2 regions of the Massilia sp. IC2-476 genome follow, and region 2 is predicted to be linked to the other one. Evidence: riboswitches for the same ligand, from Rfam matches in the RefSeq annotation. Region 2 holds a riboswitch; the other holds the start of a gene.
The links. Region 2 has a riboswitch for cobalamin ahead of LK539_RS24205 (TonB-dependent receptor domain-containing protein). Riboswitches for the same ligand answer to the same signal wherever they lie in the genome.
Positions count from the first base shown of each region.

Region 1: it holds a riboswitch for cobalamin, as region 2 does, so the genes downstream of both, LK539_RS08565 (TonB-dependent receptor) here and LK539_RS24205 (TonB-dependent receptor domain-containing protein) in region 2, are expected to answer to the same signal.

Region 1 is NZ_JAJFER010000002.1:823,228-827,364, reverse strand. It holds gene LK539_RS08570 (cobalamin-binding protein) at 76-963, opposite strand; gene LK539_RS08565 (TonB-dependent receptor) at 963-2,945, opposite strand; cobalamin riboswitch at 3,011-3,248, opposite strand; gene LK539_RS08560 (M1 family metallopeptidase) at 3,372-4,137, shown strand, end outside.
Region 2 is NZ_JAJFER010000017.1:1,643-5,779, reverse strand. It holds gene LK539_RS24210 (iron ABC transporter permease) at 1-684, opposite strand, end outside; gene LK539_RS24205 (TonB-dependent receptor domain-containing protein) at 703-2,544, opposite strand; cobalamin riboswitch at 2,612-2,845, opposite strand; gene LK539_RS24200 (histidine phosphatase family protein) at 2,878-3,408, opposite strand; gene LK539_RS24195 (adenosylcobinamide-GDP ribazoletransferase) at 3,413-4,137, opposite strand, start outside.

The sequences.
Region 1 (4,137 bases), on a different contig from region 2:
TTGCTTACCGAATTAACGCAAGGGATACGGCAGATTGACAAGCATTAGCAGACTGCCAAGCCGATCCCTGGCGATTTACTTCGGCCGGCGCTGCCTGACGCCCTCCAACTGCTCGCACAGCAGTGCCGCGCCCTCGATGGTACGCGGCCCCGGCCGGGTCAGCAGTTCGCCGTTTACTTTCAGCAGATTGCCGCGCTTGACGGCCGTCATCGTCTTGTACGGCTCCCACAGCTTCAGGCCCGGGTTGGCGGGATCGATGCGCTTGCCCGCCATGATCGCTTCCGGGTCGGCCGCTAGCACCGCTTCCAGACTGACTTCCGGCGCCACCACTTTGAGCGCGCCGAACACGTTGCGTCCGCCGCAGACGCGGATCGCATCGCTGGCGATCTGGGCGTCGTTGAGGGTGTACAGCGGCTGGTCCCAGATCTGGTAGAACACCGTCACAGGCGCGCGGCCTGCGTAACGCCCTTCCAGCGCGGCCAGCCTGGTGCGCAGCGCCGTGGCTGCCCCGGTGGCGGTAGGCCCCGTGCCCAGCAGCTGGCCGAGGCGCTCGACGTTGTCGGCCACCTGGGCCAGTCGGCGCGGCTCGCTGTGGAAGACCGGCACACCCAGCGTTTCGAGCTGGGCGATCTGGCGCGCCGTGTTCCCGCTGTGCCAGACCACGATCAGGTCGGGCTTCAGGGCCAGCACCCGCTCCATGTCGATCACGCTGTTGCTGCCCACCAGCGGGATCTTCTTTGCCGCTTCCGGGTAGTCGCTGTAGTTCATGGCGCCGACTACCTGCTTCCCACCGCCGGCGGCGAACAGCAGCTCGGTGGCGTGCGGCGCCATCGAGATGACGCGGCGCGCCGGCTGCTGCACCGTGACGCGGCGGCCGGCGTCGTCGACCACGGTCACCGCGGCCTGCACACTGCCGGCCGCCAGGGCCAGCAGTGCTGCTGCGTAAGCCAGTCGCGCGCGCATCAGAAATCGTAGCGCAGCGACAGCTTCAGCTGGCGGCCATCGCTCGGATAGATGCCCGAGCGGCAGCCGAAGGCGTTGCTGTAGTACTGGCGGTCGGCCAGGTTGAGCGCGCTGAAGGCCGCTTCCCAGCCGCCCACGCGGTACGCGTAGCGGGCGTCGAGCGTCGTGTAGGACGGGATGCGCGCGCCGCAGCTGTTGGTGAAGTCGCTGCCGTAGCGCTGGCTGTCGACCCACTGGGCGCCGAGGTCGGCGTTGTGGCCGCCGCGGGTCCAGCCCAGGCGCGCGGTAACGACGTTCTTCGGCACCAGCACCATCTCGCGGCCGGCGTTCGGGCCGGCGGTAAATTCGGCGTCCACGCGCTGCCACTGGGCCGTGAGGCGCAGGTCCTGGCTCAGGGCGTACTGGCCTTCCACCTCGACGCCCTGGCGGCGGGTCGGGTCGAGGTTGGTGTTGGCGCCCCAGCCGATGGTCGGGTCGTAGAAGATCTCGTTTTCCAGGCGGTGGCGGAACAGGCGCGCGCTCAGCTGGCGGCCGGCCGGGCCCGCGGTCACGCCCAGTTCGAGGTCGCGCGAGGTCTGCGGCGCCAGCACTTCGGGACCGGCACGCAGGCTGTTCTCGTCGACGTTGGCGATGCGGTAGCTGCGGCCTGCCCTGGCGAAGGTCGTCACCCCGGGCAGCACATCGAAGCTGCCCTCGACCGACCAGGCGTTGATCGACTGCTTGCGGTGCTCGTTCACCACCGGCGGGAAGGCCAGCGGGTCCGAGTAGTCCTTGATGAAGCGCTCGTGGCGGCCGCCGATGGCCAGGCGCGCGTTATGTGGAGCATTCCACAGGATTTCATTGCGCAGGTAAACCGCCTTCGAATCCTGCTCGGCGTCGCCCAGCGAAAAATCGGAGCTGGTCTGGCGCTCCCAGCGCACCAGGTCGATGCCCGCAACCAGTTCGTTGCGCTTGTCGCCGAAGCTGGCGGTGTGGCGCAGGCGCGGCGAGAACTGGGTCTGGCGCGCGTCATAGGCCGAACGCGACGCCACCTTCGTGCCGCCCATCATGTAGAAGTAGTTGGCCTCGACCTCGCGCTCGCGGCGCGACAGCTCGGCGGCCAGCTCGAGGCCGCCGATGCGGTGCTCGACGAAAGCGGTGATGCGGTCGGTGTCGAGGGTGCCGAAATCGTCCGGGGTCAGGGTCTGGCGCGGGATCGAGAGGAACTGGGCTTCGCTAAGCGAACCAGGGAAGCGCGCGTCCTGTTCCGAGCGTTCGAAGCGCAGGCCGGCACGGCCGGCGCCGTAGTTGTACTGCACGCCGCCGCTGGCGGTCTGCTGCTTGAAGTCGCTGTTCTTGCGGTAGTTGTCGGTGCGGCGGTCGGCCACAACGACGTCCACGGTCAGCGGACCGGCGCCGTGGCTGAGCGAAGCACGCAGGTCGCGCGCGCTGAAGCGCCCTGCTTCGGCAAACAGCGAACCGTGGGTGCCGTCCTGGGCGCCGCGACGCGTGATGATGTTGATCACGCCGCCGGTCGCGCCTTCGCCGTACAGCACGCTGCTGCCGCCACGCTGGATCTCGATGCGCTCGACGGTATCGACCGGGATGCTCGACAGGACCGCGTTCGCCAGTTCATTCTCGTTCAGGCGCACGCCGTCGACCAGGATCACCAGGTTCTGGGCGCTGTTTGAGCCGAAGCCGCGCAGGTCGAGCGCGAAGTCGGGCGAGGCGTCCAGGCTCTGGCGCCCGTAGACGCCGCCGATCTTGCGGATCGCGGCATTCACGTCGGTGGCGCCGGCGCGGCGGATATCCTCGGCGGTGATGACGGTGGCGCCGATCGGCGCGGTGGCGGCCTGCGCCGGGAAGCGCGCGCCGGTGACGACGATCGAAGGCAGCGCTTCCTGGGCGAGAGCGTTGGCGGCAAGGACGGACAGCGACAGAGCGCAGGCCAGCGCGAGCGGCTTCATGGCCGGCGCGCTGCGTGGAACGGCAGCAAAATTCATGTTGGATGTTCTCGGTAATGGCACCGGCCCGCGTCCCCGCAGGCCGGAGTTCAACGGAAGCGCCTTGGCACTCCCACCTGTCTGGCCGGTATCCGGGCTTGCAAGACGAACCGCTCCACCTTCCTATGCGTTGGCACAGTGGTTTTCGGAGCGACCTGTCATCGTTATGAGGACGATGACGCTTGTTGACCGTTGCGGGGGCAGCACACCTCGGCGCGGACGCGTAGCGACCTTGCCTCGTGTTTCCCGTTTAACTGCGCATGAGCAGAAGCATGCGCGGGCACCAGAACCCCGAGATTATAACCTGACAAGCTTTTCGGGTATTTCGTCGCCAAATCCGGGCTTCTATCCGAAGCGCTTGGAAATTAGCCAAGCTTCTCGATATAGTCGCGCTCATACCAAAACGACATCGACAGGGAGTCTTGCATGAGGATACAAGGAAGCCGGCACCGCTTGCGCGGGCTGCTTGTCGCGGCATTGCTGGTCGCCGGCGGCACGGCGGCCTGGTTCGCCCAGGCGGACGCACCGCTTGACGTGGCTGCACCTCTACTCGACGGCATCGCACTGGCCGCACCCGACGCCGCCGCTGTCAGCGTCCCCAGCAGCCCGGGAGCATGGGGCGGCATCCGCGGCGGCGACCAGCCGACGCTGTCGGACCGGGTGGTGAGCTACCGCATCGCCGCGACGCTCGACCCGGATAAGCACGTCGTCACCGGACGGCAAGCGCTCACCTGGCGCAACCGCAGCGCGGTCCCGGTGCGCAGCGTCTACCTGCACCTCTACATGAACGCCTTCGAAGGCGAAGGCAGCACCTTCTTCACCGAGCAGCGTCGGCGCGGTGAGGGATTCCGGAGCGGCGTCGGCACCGGCGATGGCGAATGGGGCCACATCGCCCTGCGCAGCGTGAGCCAGGGCGGGAGCAGCGTGCCATGGCGCTTCGTCCAGCCCGACAAGGGGCCGTCCACCGACCACACGGTGGTGCGCCTGGACCTGCCGGCGGCGGTGGCGCCCGGCGCCTCCACCACGCTCGACATGGCCTTCAGCACCCAGCTGCCGCGCGTGATCGCGCGCACCGGCTACTTCGACAGCTTCCACCTGGTGGCGCAATGGTTCCCCAAGATCGCGGTGCTGGAACTGCCGGGTGAACGCGGGGCGACCGCGCCGCGCTGGAACGCGCACGAATTCCACATGG
Region 2 (4,137 bases):
GACCACGTTCATGGCGCGCGCGCTGCGCAGGGCATACAGCAGGGCACCGCCAAGCACCAGCCAGGGTGCCAGGCGCAGCGGGGCGCCGGCCAGGTCGCCGATCATCCAAAAGATCATGCTGCGCAGCCGGCCTTCCGGCGCGATCGACAGCATCAGGGTGACAAGGGCCATGCAGGCCGAGGACAGGATCACGCCGGTGAGCAGCAGCATCGAGGTGCCGCCTTCGAGCGCGAGTCCGCCGCGCAGGTCGCGCCGCGCCAGCAGGTAGAGCAGCATCGACACCCCTACCGCGCCGGCCAGCGCGGCCAGGTCGACCACCAGGGCGGTGGCCATCAGGAGCAGGGCGAGGAGGGCGCCGACTGAAGCGCCCGCCGAAATGCCGAGCACATACGGGTCGGCCAGCGGGTTGCGCAGCAGCGCCTGCATCATCACGCCAGCCAGCGCCAGCGCGCCGCCGGTGACGAAGGCGGTCAGCGCGCGGCTGGCGCGCAGCTCGAGCAGCGAGGCCGCCAGGCTGTTTGCTTCGCCGTTCGTTAGCTGGCGCAGCGCGTCCGGCACCTCGGCCAGCGGCACGGCGACCGAGCCCGTCATGCCGGCGAACAGCAGGCTGGCAAGGGCGCACAGCAGCAGCACGCCGATGACGAGCGTGGCGCGCTGGCGCTGCGAGTTGGCTGGGTGATGCATGCGTCTCCTCTTGGTACGTCAGCGGATGCCGTAGCGCAGGCCGGCGAACCAGGTACGGCCGCTGGTGCCGTAGTTCCGGGCCAGCTCGTAGCGCTTGTCGGCGACGTTGTCGACGCGCAGCAGCAGCGACACATCAGGCGTGAACTGCCAGGTAGCGTACAGGTTGAGCAGGCCGTAGCCGCCCAGGCGATTGCGGTTGGCCGCGTCGTCGAAGCGCTCGCCCGAGAGCTGCAGTTCGGCGCCGGCCTTGAGCGCACCCCAGCTGCTGTCGGCCATGAAGGAAGCGTGCTTCTTCGCGCGGCGCGCCAGCTGCTTGCCGGTGGTCTCGTCGGTCGGGTCCTGCCAGTCCAGGCTGCCGCGCAGCGTGACGCCGGCGACAAGTGCCTCGGCCGCCAGCGTCACGCCTTCCAGTTTGGCTTCGTTGACGTTGTAGGCGCAGCTGCCGGCACGGCCCGGGCAGGGCGTTGCGGAGACGATCATGTCGGTCAGGCGGTTGCGGAACCAGGTGGCGTCGAACTGCAGCTTGCCGGCATCGTAGCGCAGGCCGGCTTCAAGGTTGCGGCCCTTCTCCGGACGGTTGGTCGGCAGGCCGTATCCCGGGTAGTACAGCTCGTTGAAGGTCGGCGCCCGGAAGCTCGAGCCGACGCTGGCGGTGGCGCGCAGGCCCCTGCCGAAGTTGTAGCCATAGCCGGCGGCGCCGGTGTTCTTGTTACCATAGACCGAGCGGTCGTGGCGGGCGCTGGCATCGAACAGGTGGCTGCCGCGCTTGGCCGAGTAAGCCGCCGCGTACGAATTGGTCGTGCGGCTGCGCGACAGGTCGGCGGTGGAGCTGGACTCGACTTCTTCCTTGCGGTGGCTGTACAGCAGCTGCAGGGTGTCGGGGCCGAGGGCGATGGTGTTCTGCCAGGTCAGCTCGTCCTGCTGCGTGTCGATCTGGCTGGCGCCGGATGCGGCGGCGCTGGTGAAGCTGCCCAGTTTGTCGTCGGAGCGGGCGAACTGCAGGGTAGAGCGCCAGTTGGACGTGAACTGGCTGGCGACATACACCGCCGCCGTGTTCAGGTCCTGCTTGTTGTTGACGTCATAGGGGCCGGCGCCGCTGTCGTACTGCGCGCGCAGGTCGCTGTGCAGGAATTGCGCGCCAATCTCATGTCCGGGAGCCAGCGTATACGACAGCTGGCCGTTGGCGTTGCGGCGGCGGTAGCCGTCTTCGTCCGGGTTGAAGCCAAAGGCGCCGGGACGGGTGGCCGAGAAGCCGTCCGAGTCTTCGTAACCGGCGCTGAAGGCATAGCGCAGCGCATCGCCGGCGCCATGCAGGCTGGCGTCCGCCTTGCGCGTGGCATTGCTGCCGGCGCCGACCGCAGCGCTGACGGTGGGGCTGCCATCGCCCTTGCGAGTAAAGATCTGGATCACGCCGCCGATCGCGTCGGCGCCGTACAGGGTGCTGAGCGGACCGTAGACGACTTCGATACGCTCGATGGCGCCGAGCGGCACTGCGTTCCAGGAGGCGACGCCACTGGTGGACGAGCCGATGCGCACGCCGTCGAGCAGGACCACGACCTGGTTGCTGTTGGCGCCACGCAGGAACACGCTGGTGGATGCGCCGGCGCTGCCGTTGCGGGTGATTTCGATGCCGCGCTGGCGCCGCAGCACGTCGGCCACTGAGCCGGCGCCGGAACGGGCGATCTCGTCGGCATGGATGACGGTGGTATCGGCGATCACGTCGACCGCGCGTTGGGGCATGCGGTTGGCGGTGACGACCACGGAGTCCAGGGTCTGGGCGAAGGAGGGCGAAGCGAAGGCGAGTGCGAGCGCGGATGCAAGCGAACGCGCGGCCGCTTGCCGTGTTACAGGAAAGTTCATGAATAGTTCACATCAAAGACAACCAGCCGACGTCCCCGTAGGCCAGATTGAACAGAAACGCACCGTTGGCGCGCTTCCACCTTTTGGCCGGTATCCGGGCTGGCAAGTCTGGCCGTCCGACCTTCCCATGCGTTCGCACAGTGGTCATGGAAGACGGTTTGCCGCGCTGCTGATTCAGCATGCGCGGTACTTGCTTACCGTTGCGGGGGCAGCACACGTTGGCCTTGTTGAAGGGCTTCGTGTTTCCCGTTTAACTGCGGTCGTGGACACGACCGCGAGCACCAAAACGCCGCCATTATAAAGGAGAAACTGCGGCACGGTGGTGGAGCGTTGTCAGTCTTTCAGCACGATGACTTCGCCGTAGGCGATGCGGTGGGCGCTGTTTGCGGCGCGCAACGCAGCTTCTTCGAGCGTGCCGCCGGCATGCAGCGCCGACAGCAGTCGGATGGTGCCCGCGTGGCAGATGACGAGGGCAGGATGCTGCAGCTCCTTGCGAAACGCGGCCACGCGGCGTGCCACGTCCAGCACGTTCTCGCCGCCGCCGGGACGGTAGTGGAGGAGGTCGGCGGCCCAGGCGTCGACCTCGGCGCGCGGGATCGCATCCCATCCCTGCATCTCCCAGGCGCCGAAGTCCATCTCGGCCAGGCGCGCATCGAAGCTGACGGGAACGCCGAGCGCATTGGCGAGCATGCTGCAGCGTGCGAGCGGGCTGGCATAGACGGACAAAGCACCGGGCAGGGCTGCGGCGCGCAGGCTGGCAACGACCAGGGTGGTTGCTTCGATAGATGTCGAAATGTCGGCCCTGCCGTAGCAGATCCCGGGCGCGATCTCCGGCTGCGGGTGGCGGACCAGGACCAGTTCCATCGGATCAGGCCAGGGCGCCGTGGCCCAGGGTGGCCAGCACGGCGAGGTAGATCACGACTTCCGCCAGCTGCTGCACGGCGCCAAGGCAGTCGCCCGTATAGCCGCCGATGCGGCGCGCGAATTTGCGGGCGAGCCACCAGGTGGCAAGCGCGCTGGCGATGCATGCCGCGAGCACTGCGCGCAGATCGAGCGCCGCCGTTGCGACCAGGATGGCGCCAGCCAGGGCGACCGTTGCCGAGGCGATGATGAACTCCGGCGTCGTCATGCGCTCGGCCAGCGGCTTGGCCTTGCCTTCGGCGCGCGCATATTCCATGCACCAGATGAGCGAGGTCGCGGCCAGGCGCGAGAGCGGATGCGCGAGCAGCAGCGCGCCGATGGCGCTGGCCGGCGGCAGCATCGCCAGCGCAGTGCACTTCGCGCCGAGCATGCACACGACGCCAATCGCACCGTAAGCGCCGACCCGGGAGTCCTTCATGATCTCGAGCACGCGCTCGCGCGTCATGCCTCCGCCGAGGCCATCGCAGGTGTCGGCGAAGCCGTCTTCGTGAAAGGCGCCGGTGGCGTAGATCGTCGCCGCGGTCGAGAGCGCGGCCGCGACGGGCGCCGGGAACAGATACGCTGCCGCCGCATATACGCCGGCGCCGATCGCGCCGACCACCAGGCCGACCAGCGGGAAGTAGCGTGAGGCGTGGTGCAGCCACTCCTGCTCGAAGCCGACCCAGCGCGGAA